2 linked regions of the Jeotgalibacillus aurantiacus genome follow. The main gene of each other region encodes a partner of the protein of the gene in region 2 in a complex. Links are inferred from orthologs where the notes say so. Each region holds a gene or a part of one and is shown on either strand. Other genes may lie near its edges. The genes, in order: uvrA and mfd.

The links.
Region 1: the proteins of mfd (region 2) and uvrA are in contact, whole or in part, in a crystal structure (PDB 4DFC), measured with the Escherichia coli proteins. The link is inferred for Jeotgalibacillus aurantiacus from one-to-one orthologs.

What each region holds. Positions count from the first base shown.
Region 1 is NZ_JACNMS010000001.1:36,139-42,681, forward strand. What follows is about bases 3,080-6,543. They hold uvrA (excinuclease ABC subunit UvrA), read right to left. Parts: upstream 6,166-6,543; coding sequence 3,280-6,165; downstream 3,080-3,279. Other genes in these bases: uvrB (excinuclease ABC subunit UvrB), read right to left, coding at 6,173-6,543. Outside these bases: H7968_RS00235 (N-acetylmuramoyl-L-alanine amidase), read left to right, coding at 1-533; H7968_RS00240 (hypothetical protein), read right to left, coding at 1,411-1,662; H7968_RS00245 (DUF4097 family beta strand repeat-containing protein), read right to left, coding at 1,815-3,056. UniProt on the Escherichia coli protein: The UvrABC repair system catalyzes the recognition and processing of DNA lesions. UvrA is an ATPase and a DNA-binding protein. A damage recognition complex composed of 2 UvrA and 2 UvrB subunits scans DNA for abnormalities.
Region 2 is NZ_JACNMS010000009.1:7,961-15,177, forward strand. Bases 1-4,138 are described here. They hold mfd (transcription-repair coupling factor), read left to right. Parts: upstream 1-389; coding sequence 390-3,938; downstream 3,939-4,138. Other genes in these bases: pth (aminoacyl-tRNA hydrolase), read left to right, coding at 1-41; H7968_RS17250 (anti-sigma-F factor Fin family protein), read left to right, coding at 103-333; spoVT (stage V sporulation protein T), read left to right, coding at 4,046-4,138. Outside these bases: more of spoVT, read left to right, coding at 4,139-4,582; H7968_RS17265 (putative polysaccharide biosynthesis protein), read left to right, coding at 5,017-6,576; H7968_RS17270 (bifunctional methyltransferase/pyrophosphohydrolase YabN), read left to right, coding at 6,589-7,217. UniProt on the Escherichia coli protein: Couples transcription and DNA repair by recognizing RNA polymerase (RNAP) stalled at DNA lesions. Mediates ATP-dependent release of RNAP and its truncated transcript from the DNA, and recruitment of nucleotide excision repair machinery to the damaged site.

The sequences.
Region 1 (6,543 bases), on a different replicon or contig from region 2:
AAGGAATACGAACCATCTTGACGCATCGCGATGACCGGGACGTTCCATTAAAAGAGCGGACAGACCTGGCCAATCGCGAAAAAGCAGCGCTGTTTATCTCTATTCACGCCAATGCTTATGGATCAGGAAACTGGAATGACGTCCACGGGATCGAAACGTATATCCACTCAAAAAACGACTCGCAGTCAAGGTCTCTTGCAGAAGCCGTTCACTACTCACTCATTAAAGAGACACGGCGTAAAGACCGCGGCATCAAAACGGCAAATTTTCACGTTCTGAGAGAAACCGTCATGCCTGCGGTGTTAATTGAATGCGGCTTTATGACCAATAGAGAAGAAAAAAAGCTCCTGGCCAGTGAGGATTACCGGACCCTCTGCGGTCACACCATCGCAGCCGCTATCCTTACCTTTATCGGTGTCAAAAAAACACTGTATCTCGTCCAGACAGGTGCATTCAGCTCGATTGAAAATGCGAAAAAGCAGGCACAAGCTTTGAAGAATGCTGGGTTTGATGCAATGATTATGGAGAAATGACCTCTCAATGTCTCACAAGCGGTTTGCTTGAATGATGCACTCTTCATGAATTGTCGGAACGCGAGCAGTACAATCTCTTTTCGACAATTCATACCGCTCTTACAACACATTCGATGCTTCTAGCGACAGAAATCTGCTCGCGATCACCATTAAAACTGAAGCTTGCGACAAGATCGCGCTTGTTTTAAAGGGAGTCGACATAAACAGCCTGGCGGTCGACAGAAAGCCGAGCGCTTTCAACAGAAATGACTCAACGATCAACAATTCGGTCCACAACCCCAAAACAAAACACCTTCTGTTTGTCACGCGAGCAGCGCAATCTCTTTTCTACAATTCATACCGCTCTTACAACACATTCGCTGCTTCTAGCGACAGAAATCTGCTCGCGATCAACATTAAAGCTGAAGCTTACGACAAGATCGCGCTTGTTTTAAAGGGAGTCGACATAAACAGCCTGGCGGTCGACAGAAAGCCAAGTGCTTTCAACAGAAATGACTCAGCGATCAACAATTCGGTCCACAACCCATAAACAAAACACCTTCTGTTTGTCACGCGAGCAGCGCGAGTTCTTTTCGACAATTCATACCGCTCTTACAACACATTCTTTCCTTCTATCAACAGAAATCTGCTCGCGATCAACATTAAAACTGAAGCTTATGACAAGACCGCGCGCTCTTACGACAAGGCCTCGCTTGTTTTAAAGGGAGGCGACATAAACAGCCTGGCGATCAACAGAAAGCGTTGTCGTTACGACAGAAAATTCACGGCTTTTAACAGTAATTTGATAAACCTTACATTCACTAAATAGTGCGTAGCATTTCATGAAGTGTCACATAAAAAAAGGGATCAAACTCAATGTTGAGTTTGATCCCTTTTTTTATGCCACGGTTTCTTTACTGGAGGACGAAAACCTCAGCTTTAACCCTACTGCCAGAATCCCAAGAGCACCAAGCAGACCGATACCGCCTACTGCCCAATAAAAAATCAGCAGGATCCATTTAAAAAACCCGATGATATCCGTATTCCATGTGAAAAGAGCCAGCACTGTAAACAGTACGCCTATTCCAAGCATAGAAGCTCCTACCGTTCCGAACCCGAACCACATGATTCTTTTAATAAACGTTTCCACCCCGATCACCTGCCTTATGTAATTAATCTTACTATACCATCTTAGGCCTCATAAAAAACATTTCTTAAAATAGAAAAAGCCCCTCCGTCAGTCTGGGGGGACGAAAACGGAGGGGCTGTTACGCTGTTAAACCTGGTCATCTTATTAGACGTTTAAACGTCTGATTTGGTTTCATTTTTCCCTTTAGATGAATGTATGCTGATCGTGCCGGTTTTAGCATCGGCTTCAAGCAGTAATTTCGATGCATGTTCCCGATTACGTGTGAAATGTAACTTACGCTGCATCATTTCTTCACGTTCTTCCACATGGTCCATATCATTAAAGTCTACATGGAATTTCCCGAAGTTTGATTTTAATGTACCATCAAGAGAAAGCTCATCCGGAACCGTAATTTCAATCGCTCCTGCAAGCGTGGAAGCATCGATTTTACGGGCGGTTGTGCTTGTCGTTGTTACGCTGATCTTTCCATTTACCGACTGCGCATCAACAGCATCAATCGCTCCTTCAAGAACCACCTTGCCATTCACAGAATCCACATCAATGTAGTCTGCACGTGCGTTCGTGACTTCAATACCGCCATTGGCTGTTTCAAGCTCCGCTTTTTCTACCAGCATATTGGACAGCTCAATTTTTCCGTTAGCGGTTTTCACCTTCACTTTATTAACATTCCCGCCATCACCGTGGAATTTCCCGTTAAACAGACGGATATCCCAGCGGTCATAGTTCGCTTTTGGCACATACAACACTGTATCAAGCTTGATCATTTTCAGATCCGATAAATAGCGGAGCTTTTTGAATTTCGTCTCAAATACAACCTGCTCCTTCAGCTGATTCACCGCTTTTTGCTGATCCTCTGAACGGTACACCTTCACCTCACATTCTGCGCGGACAAAATCCTCATCCCACGGACGGATCGTCACTTTACCATTTGCAATGCTGACCTCAATATCGAGCAGCTCCGTGTTTTCAGATTCAAACACATGCTTGAACTCGAGTGAAGGACCCATATTGAATTCAAGATCCATCCCTTTGACTTTGTCGAAAGCAGTCTGAACAAAATCCATCAGTTTCTCAGTAGACTGATTCACTGATTTCTTCGTTTTCTCAGCGCTTGATTTACTCCCACTCATTTTCGAACCGCCGAACAGATCCTCAAAGTTAAATGGGAAGTCGGTTTTCTTAGACCGCTTCTGCTCCTGATGAGGTTCAGAATAAGAGGATCCGGATTTCTGATGCGTTTGGCCGGACGTTTTCGATTCTTCCTGTGTGCTGTATGAAGACGATGACTCTTTCTTCGGCTCTTTTTCCAGTGCTTCTAAAAGAGTTAATGCCTCTGATGCTGTAATCGTGCCTTTTTCAACCATACTTAAAATGCGTTTACGTTCGTTTTCCATCGTATTTGACACTCTCCTTGTGTTTGAAATTGCCATAACAACTGTGTGGAACGGTCTCTGACTGATTATACGCAGCAGCCCAACGAAAGGTTTCATTTTTTATCAGCATGGCACATTTCAGGGGGTTGGATCACTGCGTTGGCTTCATCCCTAGTATGGCAAAAGAAAACAAATGGGCCACCGGTCTGAAGACTGAGTGGCCCATCATTCTGCGGGCTTATTTTTACGATGAGGTGACTGCTTCACCTGTTCGCTTCGCCATCCGTTCATCCATCCGGCTTCTATCCCGCTCCAGTACAGGCTTCAAATAACTGCCTGTGTAGGATTCCTTCACTTGTGCAATATCTTCAGGTGTTCCTGTGGCAAGTATGGTTCCACCACGGTCGCCACCTTCCGGACCGAGATCAATAATATAATCAGATGCTTTAATGACATCCAGATTATGCTCGATCACCAGAACTGAGTCACCGTTTTCTACAAGGCGCTGTAAAACAGTCAATAGACGGGAAATGTCATCCACGTGCAGCCCCGTTGTCGGTTCATCGAGAATATAAAGGGAACGTCCCGTTGAACGGCGGTGCAATTCGGAGGCCAGCTTTACACGCTGGGCTTCCCCTCCGGATAAAGTCGTAGCAGGCTGACCAAGTGTAATATAACCAAGACCAACATCCACAATCGTCTGAAGCTTACGGCTGATCTTCGGAATATTTTCGAAGAACTTCAGTCCATCCTCCACCGTCATCTCCAGCACATCCGCAATATTTTTGCCCTTGTATTTTACTTCAAGCGTCTCTCTGTTATACCGTTTTCCGTGACAAACCTCACAAGGAACGTATACATCAGGCAGGAAGTGCATTTCAATTTTGATAATTCCGTCTCCGCGGCACGCTTCACATCTTCCGCCTTTGACATTAAAGCTGAAACGTCCTTTTTTGTACCCACGGACCTTTGCTTCGTTCGTTGTGGCAAACACGTCACGAATATCATCGAATACGCCCGTATAAGTCGCTGGATTTGAACGCGGCGTGCGTCCAATTGGAGACTGATCGATATCAATGACTTTATCTAAATGATTAACCCCTTTAATCGATTTATGCTCCCCCGGCTTCACCTTAGATTTATGAAGCTTCTGGGCCAGCGATTTATGGAGAATGCTATTGATCAGCGTACTCTTCCCTGAACCGGAAACACCTGTTACAGATGTGAACAGACCAAGTGGAATCTTCACGTTTATATCCTTCAGGTTGTTCTGTTTAGCACCGGTAATTTCAAGCATTCTTTTCGCTGCAGGCTTTCTTCGTTCAGCAGGCAGCGGAATAAACTTCTCACCGGATAAATACTGGCCTGTCAGCGATTTTTTATTTTTCATCACTTCTTCAGGTGTACCTGCGGCCACAACCTCTCCACCATGGACACCGGCACCAGGTCCGATATCTATCAGATAATCGGCAGCTACCATCGTATCTTCATCATGCTCAACAACAATGAGTGTATTCCCTATGTCACGCATGTTTTTCAGCGTGCTGATCAGACGGTCGTTATCACGCTGATGCAGACCGATGGAAGGCTCATCCAGAATGTAAAGAACGCCTGTCAGCTGGGACCCGATCTGTGTAGCCAGTCTGATCCGCTGCGCTTCCCCGCCAGACAGCGTTCCTGCTGCACGGCTTAACGTTAAATAGTCAAGTCCGACATTTACGAGAAAGCTTAAACGCTCATTAATCTCACGCATAATCAGGCGTGCGATCTGCATTTCTTTTTCCGTTAAGGAAAGACCACTGAAGAATGATCTCGCTTCTTCAATAGAAAAGGCGGTGACATGTCCGATGTGCAGATCGTTCACTTTTACAGCAAGACTCTCACGCTTCAGGCGGTGACCCTCACAGGAAGGACAGTTTTGCTGCGCCATGTACTTTTGCATCTGCTCACGAATATATTCCGAGCTCGTTTCCTTGTAACGGCGCTCCACGTTCGGCAGTACGCCTTCAAAAATAATATTGTTTTCTCTTACCTGACCAAAATCATTTTCATAGCGGAAATAAATTTTATCTTTTCCTGACCCGTAGAGGATTTTATCCATTTTCTTTTTCGGGATCTTTTTAACCGGAATAGTCATATCAATATCGTAATGCTTACATACAGCTTCAAGCATTGAAGGATAATAATTGGAGCTGGTCGGTTCCCACGGAGCGATCGCATGCTCTTTCAGCGTGCGGCTCCAATCAGGAATCACTAGATCGAGATCCACCTCAAGCTTTGTACCGAGTCCATCACAGTCCGGACATGCCCCAAACGGCGAGTTGAACGAGAACATACGCGGCTCAAGTTCATCAATTGAAAAACCGCAGACCGGACAGGCGTGATGCTCATTAAATTTAATTTCCTCTTCCCCGATAATGTCTACAATCACATTCCCATCTGCAAGTCGAAGCGCGGTTTCCAGTGAATCAGCGAGTCGGGATTCAGATCCCTCTTTGACAACGATGCGGTCAATAATCACTTCAATCGTATGTTTTTTATTTTTATCCAGATCGAACTCTTCGCTAATATCACGCATTTCCCCGTTTACACGGACGCGTACGTACCCCTGCTTCTTAATATCTTCCAGTACTTTCGCATGCGTCCCTTTACGTCCTGAAACGAGTGGTGCAAGCACCTGAAGCTTGGTTCTTTCAGGATATTCAAAAATGCGGTCCACCATCTGTTCAATCGTCTGAGATGTGATTTCAATACCGTGGTCCGGACAGAACGGTCTGCCAATCCGTGCAAATAACAGACGCAGATAATCATAAATCTCGGTTACGGTTCCAACTGTGGAACGCGGGTTTCGGCTCGTCGTTTTCTGGTCAATGGAAATCGCCGGTGAAAGTCCTTCGATCGTATCTACATCCGGTTTATCCATCTGTCCAAGAAACTGTCTTGCATAAGCCGAAAGTGATTCCACGTATCGGCGCTGCCCTTCTGCATAAATCGTGTCAAAAGCAAGCGACGATTTCCCCGAGCCGGATAAGCCTGTCATGACGACAAGCTTATCCCTTGGGATTTTGATATCAATATTTTTAAGGTTATGGGCTCTGGCACCCTGTATCGTAATATGGTCTTTCACCATGTTCTGGTCATCCTTCCGCTTTCAATTCTAAAATGAGATCACGAAGCTCTGCAGCCTTTTCGAAGTCAAGCGCCCTTGCTGCTTCCTTCATTTCGATTTCCATAGACTCAATGACTTTTGCCCGTTCAGGCTTGGACAGCTTCTTCATTTTCTCTGCCGGTGACACATACTCTTCGGCTTCCTCGGCAGCATGGGTTGCACGGATGACATCACGGATCGCTTTATTAATGGTTACCGGTGTAATGCCGTGTTCTTCATTATAAGCAATCTGCTTTTCACGACGCCTTGCCGTTTCATCAAGTGCCCGCTGCATGGAATCGGTGATTTTATCAGCATACATAATGACATGTCCATTTGAGTTACGCGCTGCACGGCCAA
Region 2 (7,217 bases):
AGCCGTTTTTAGAAGTGATGAATGAATTTAATGGCTCCTGATTGAATATTCGGTCCTCTTCCCGCCTATACTACAATACAAGCAAGGTGAAGGAGGATGAAGATGGCTGTCTATTATCACTGTCGCCACTGCGGAAACGAGGTTGGCGCAATCGATACGCAATTAGTGGATGCCAAGCGGCTCGGGATTCATTCCTTATCAGCCGAAGAGCGTAAGAGCATGATTTCGTATACAAATGAAGGTCACGTGAACATACAGACGATCTGCGAGGACTGTCAGGAGTCGCTAGAGCGCAATCCTGACTTCCATGAGCTGGATCAATTTATACAGTAAACGCTTTGGATTACGATCCAAGGCATTTTTCTGTTTAGATTCGGGAGGAGAACGAGTTGAAAACGCTAGTAAATGGTTTGATAAATGATACTCAGATTAAAGCGGTCATCGATGATCTAGCAGCCGGGCGTCAAGAGCAGCTGTTATCAGGGCTTTCAGGTTCTGCACGAAGCACTTTTATGGCAGCGGTTTATCAGCAGCACCAGCGTCCGCTGATGGTTGTCACGCCGAACCTGCTGAGTGCACAGAAGTTATATGATGACCTCGCTCAATTAGTCAGTGAGGAGGAACTCTTTTTATACCCGGCCAATGAATTGATTGCCGCGGAGATGAGTATTGCGAGCCCTGAGCTGTTGGCACAGCGTCTGGAAGCGATGAATCATCTCGCGTTAAACGGACGGGGATTTTATATCGTACCAATGGCGGGGCTGCGAAAGGTAGTGCCGCCTAAAGAGCAATGGCAAATCCATCAGTTTGAGCTCTCTGTTGGAAAAGATATTGGGCTCGAAGATACATTGTCTGCGCTTCTTAAAATGGGATATCATCGCACGGACATGGTCAGCAGTCCAGGTGAATTCAGTATGCGTGGGGGAATCATGGATATTTATCCTCTTACGTCAGACCCTGTCCGGATTGAACTATTTGACACTGAAGTAGACTCAATCCGAACCTTTTCAGCAGAGGATCAGCGTTCGATTGACTCACTTGAGCACGTTTCAATCGGCCCTGCCAGTGAGCTGATTATGGAAGGAGAACAGCTGTCACGCATTGCAGAAGAACTAAAAGCACGGCTGCCGAAGAGTCTCAAAAAAATAAAACGTGCAGCTGTCAAAGAAGCGATGGCAGAGCAGACTGAATATGAAATCGGACTACTGGAGAATGGGCAAAAACCCGATCAGCTGTTTAAATATCAGTCTCTTGCTTATTCAAAAGCTGCCAGTCTGCTAGATTATCTGCCTGAGGATGCATTGGTCTTTTTTGATGAAATCAGCCGGATTTATGAAATGGATGACACGCTTGAAAACGAAGAGATGGAGTGGGCTGTTTCTCTGATTGAGGAAGGCAAGCTGTTGCATGATATTCATGTCTCACACAAGCTGACGGACTTAATCGCTAAAAGCCCGCAGCAGAAGGCGTATTTTTCTCTTTTTACGAGAAAAATTGCCCATATCAACCCGAAAAAAGTCCATTCTTTTTCATGCAAGCCGATGCAGAGCTTTCACGGTCAGATGCATTTGCTGAAAGCCGAGCTTGAACGCTGGAAAAAAGGAAAGTTCACCGTTGTCATGCTTGCGCCGGATGGACAGCGACTGCAGAAGTTCGAGCGTGTACTCGCAGACTATGATATAGATGCGGCCATCGTCAAAGAAGGTGACCCGCTTATTCCGAATACGGTTCAAATCGTCAGCGGCTCTCTGCAGGCCGGATTTGAGCTCCCGATGAACAAGCTTGCGGTCATGACGGAAGAGGAGTTATTCCGTCAGAAAACACGTAAGGTAAAACGCCGTCAAAAACTTTCGAATGCAGAGCGCATTAAAAGCTATTCAGAGCTGAAGGTTGGCGATTACGTTGTTCACGTGAATCACGGAATCGGGAAATACCTCGGAATTGAAACCCTTGAAATCAACGGTCTTCATAAAGACTATTTAAATATTCATTATAAAGGCAATGACCAACTCTATGTGCCGGTTGACCAGATTGAGCTCGTTCAGAAATATGTCGGCTCTGAAGGCAAGGAACCGAAGCTGTATAAGCTTGGCGGTACGGAATGGAAGCGCGTGAAGAATAAAGTTCAATCATCTGTCGCAGATATTGCTGATGACCTGATTAAGCTTTATTCAGAGCGTGAAGCGGCAAAAGGGTTTGCTTTCAGTACAGATACAGCAGAACAGCAGGATTTCGAAGCGGCCTTTCCTTATTCAGAAACAGAGGATCAGCTGCGTTCAATTGAGGAAATCAAAAAAGACATGGAACGCGACCGCCCGATGGACCGGCTGTTATGTGGTGATGTAGGATACGGAAAAACTGAAGTGGCGATCCGGGCTGCATTCAAAGCAGTGATGGATGGCAAGCAGGTGGCGATCCTTGTGCCAACGACGATCCTCGCTCAGCAGCACTATGAAACGATGATTGAACGGATGCAGGATTTCCCTGTCAACGTTGGACTATTAAGCCGTTTCCGCTCTAAAAAGCAGCAGGATGAGACGATCAAGGGGTTAGCGCAGGGGTCGGTTGATATCGTTGTCGGGACGCACCGTCTGCTTTCTAAAACGATCAAATACCGCGATATCGGTCTGCTGATCATTGATGAAGAGCAGCGTTTCGGTGTGACGCATAAAGAAAAAATTAAGCAGTTGAAAACAAACATTGACGTACTGACTTTAACAGCAACGCCAATCCCACGTACGTTACACATGTCGATGCTTGGCGTACGCGATCTGTCTGTCATAGAAACACCACCTGAAAACCGTTTCCCGGTCCAGACATATGTGATGGAATATAACGGTGCGCTGATCCGTGAAGCGATCGAGCGTGAAATGGCGCGTGACGGACAAGTGTACTTCCTTTATAACCGGGTTGAGGATATCACGAAAAAGGCTGATGAAATTGCTTCGCTCGTTCCGGATGCACGGGTTGCGATTGCACACGGTCAAATGTCTGAAAACGAGCTGGAGTCTGTGATCCTGCAGTTTTTAGAGGGCGAATATGATGTGCTCGTCACGACGACGATCATTGAAACAGGCGTGGATATTCCAAACGTGAACACGCTGATTGTTCATGATGCAGACCGTATGGGGCTGTCCCAGCTGTATCAGCTCCGCGGTCGTGTCGGACGTTCAAACCGCGTGGCCTATGCATATTTCACTTACCGGAAAGATAAAGTGCTCACAGAGGTGGCCGAGCAGCGTCTGCAGTCGATTAAAGAATTCACTGAGCTCGGATCCGGATTCAAAATTGCGATGCGTGACTTAACAATCCGGGGAGCCGGTAATCTCTTAGGCGCTCAGCAGCACGGATTTATTGATTCAGTCGGCTTTGACCTTTACTCTCAAATGCTTAAAGATGCAATTGAGGAGCGGAAGGATCTGCTTCCTGAAACCGAAGGCAAGGAGAAAAAAGAAAAGCAGAAAGCGGTTGAAATCGACCTCGACGTGAAGCAGGATGCTTATATTCCGGAAAGCTACATTCCTGATGGACATCAGAAAATCGAAATGTATAAAAAATTCCGCGGTCTGCAAACGATTCAGGAGGTCATGGAGCTGAAGGATGAAATGATTGACCGCTTCGGAGATTATCCGGATGAAGTTCACACGCTTTTCCAGATTGCTGAAATTAAAGCATATGGTTATGAAGTGGGGCTGGAGTCCATTCAGCAGACAAGGGATGAAATCAAGCTTGAGCTCAGTCAGGCTGGCACAAATCGGATTGACGGGGCAAAAGCATTTGAAATCACCAATGAGTTCAAACGCCACGTTGGTCTTGGGCTTGATAACAACCGTCTGAAGATCACCGTTAAAACGAAAGGACAGAAGCCGGAGAGCTGGTTCATGATGGTTCACCAGGTCCTTTCCCGTCTTCCTGAAACGTTAAAAGAGTCAGCTTAACCCCCTTTTTTACAGGTTTATTTGAGAATCGTTAGAAAAAAAGTATAAATCGGCGAATTAACCCGATACTATTCTCATACAGCCAGTAAACGAAGGAGAGAGCCATGATGAAAGCTACGGGAATTGTAAGACGAATCGATGACCTCGGTCGTGTGGTCATTCCAAAAGAAATCAGGCGCACACTGCGCATTAGAGAAGGTGACCCGCTGGAGATTTTCGTTGATCGCGACGGGGAAATCGTTCTGAAGAAATATTCACCGATCAGCGAACTCGGCACCTTTGCCAAAGAATACGCTGAATCCCTGTATGACAGCTTAAAGCAGCCGGTACTTATTTGCGACCGCGATCACTTTATTGCAGTGGCCGGTGCATCCAAAAAAGATTTCCTGAACCGCCGCATCAGTCCGAGAGTAGAGGAAATGATGGACGCACGAAAAACGGTTTTAAACGATGAACAGGGAAGTGTTGAGCTGGTCGAACACCAGGAAGAGGAGCTCGCTTCTTACACCGTATCCCCGATCATTGCATCAGGTGATCCGATCGGTGCCGTCTTTGTGATGTCAAAGGATCAGACGGTTGAAGAAGTCGAGCTGAAAGTATGCGAAACCGCCGCCCGTTTCCTCGGCAGACAAATGGAAAGCTGATCAAAAGCCCTATCCGGTTGAGGATAGGGCTTTTTTTATGGGTGACGCGGAGTTAGATGGCTGAGGTGAAGGTGGGCTGCTTCGCGGCAAATTAAGGGGTTCGGGCGAGTGATGGAATAAAGGCTGGTAGTGAAGGAATCATGAGGCCGGAAAGAATGAATCGTGGTGGTGAATGAGGGGATTCCTTTGCCTCGGAGCCGCTTTGAAGGAAATATTTTTTCAAACGAAGGAAATACATTCTCAAAAGAGGGGATAAAATTCCGGAAAGATGGAATAAGTCTGCTTAGTGATGGAATCCCGCGAACCGACCGCAACCGCCTGAGCCGCGTCTCCGTTTCTGTCCACCTGCAGTCTGCTCAGACCCCGTCCAAAAGACAAATCCCGCCGCGCTTTGCTATAATAAGACATCAATAATAGAAAGAGAGGGCGGCCGGATGACCGATGCTTCTCAGACAATGGTAAAGGGAGCGGCGGTGCTGACGCTTGCAGCCGTCATTTCAAAAATACTGAGTGCACTTTACCGTGTACCGTTTCAAAATATGACCGGTGATATCGGTTTTTATATTTATCAGCAGGTGTATCCGTTTTATGGCCTGTTGATTGCGTTATGTACGTATGCTTTTCCGGTGATGGTGTCGAGAATTTTAATTGAGCACGAAGAGGACCGGGAGCGGATTTTTAAGCTGTTGGGGCTTGTTTTGGCTGGTACGGGTCTGGTGTGGTTTTTGGCTTTGTATCTCGGTGCACCGCTGATTGCGGAGTGGATGGGAGATCCGATGCTTGAACCGCTGATCCGTCTGTCTGCATGGCCTTTTTTGCTGCTGCCGTTTCTAGCGGGAGGCAAGGGCTGGTTCCAGGCGCAGAATAATATGGTCCCGTCCGCTGTGTCGCAGGTGACAGAGCAGCTCGTGCGTGTCACCATTATTTTAGCGGCCACCTTTGTACTGACAGCTCACGGTGCATCGCTCTATACAATTGGAGAAGGGGCTGTGGTCGGTTCGACGGTCGGGCTGGCAGTGGGTGTTTTACTGCTGCTGTATCTGGGACGTGTCCAGTTGAAGGGTCAGTCATTTGCACTCTCCTTTAAAAAAGGGGATCGCGCCATCTTCCGTGCGCTGATTGTGCGGGGAACCGCGATGGGCATGGTGAGTATGCTGCTGATTTTGTATCAGATGATGGATGCGCTGAATGTCTATTCGCTGCTCACAGGCTATACAGGCAGTGCGGAGGAAGCAAAGACTGTAAAAGGGGTCTATGATCGCGGTCAGCCGCTGATCCAGATCGGGATTGTAGCAGCAACGTCCCTGTCACTGGCTGTTGTGCCGATGATTGCAGCGGATATGGAACGTAACCGGATCGTTGAGGTTAAAAAGAAAGCAGCGCTGGCATTAAAAACGGGTATTGTTTTTGGTGCAGCCGCTTCTATTGGATTAATGAATATTATCAGACCGCTCAATACTTTTCTTTTTCAAACGGATGAGGGGTCAAGGGTGCTTGCACTTTATGTCCTCGCAGTGTTGTTTGCCTCGATTGCACTTACTGTAAATGCGGTGTTACAGGGAATGGGAAGCTATCATATTATTGCCTGGCTTGCGGCTGTCAGTGTAGCGGTAAAATATATTCTTAATGATTGGCTCGTGCCGCTTTTTGGTACAGGTGGAGCCGCAGCGGCAACTGTATTAGCGATTTTAGTGGTGACGGTTGCTGCTGTATTAAGATTAAGAGCAAAGATCGGCTTTTTACTGACAGGAAGGTTTTATATGAGACTGCTGTTGGGTCTTATTGTGATGACCGTTGTTGTGCAGGGGCTTTTATGGCTCTGGCCGGATGGCTCCCGTCTATCTGCAGCGGCGGTATCGATTTTAGCAGCGGCAGTAGGTGCATGGAGCTTTTTTGTTGTCAGCTGGTCACGTGATTTATTTACAAAAGAAGAAGCAGCCCAGATTCCGTTTGGCCGTAAACTGGACCGGCTGTTTTATCGTTCAGGGAAATAGGAGGATATGTTTATGACACATGAAATTACCGTCATTGGTCTTGGTGCAGGTGACTTGGATCAGCTGCCCCTAGGCATTTATAAAAAGCTGAAAGCAGCCACTCATCTGCTCGTGCGCACAGAGGATCATCCTGTTCTCGCGCAGCTGAAGGAGGAGGGACTGACCTTTGAATCCTTCGATTATGTGTATGAGGCGCATGATCAGTTTGAGGCGGTCTATGAGGCGATCACAGAAGAGCTCGTAAATCGTGCTGAGGCAGGTCCGGTGCTTTATGCGGTGCCCGGTCATCCGCTGGTAGCTGAACAGACGGTGCAAAATCTGCTCGCTCTTCATCGAAACGGTGAGATTTCAATCGTCATTGAAGGTGGACAAAGTTTCCTTGATCCGCTTTTCACGGCTGCCGGATTTGATCCTGTTGAAGGCTTTCAGCTGCTTGACGGGACGGCTTTAAAGCGTGACGAGCCAAAGCTCACGCAGCATGTCATCATTGGACAGGTGTATGATGCGTTTATCGCTTCGGAGGTGAAACTGACGCTGATGGAGCGTTATCCGGATGATCATCTTGTTAAAGTCATTACAGCTGCCGGATCAAAAGGGGAGTCCATCGTTGAAACACCTCTTTATGAACTGGATCACGGAAT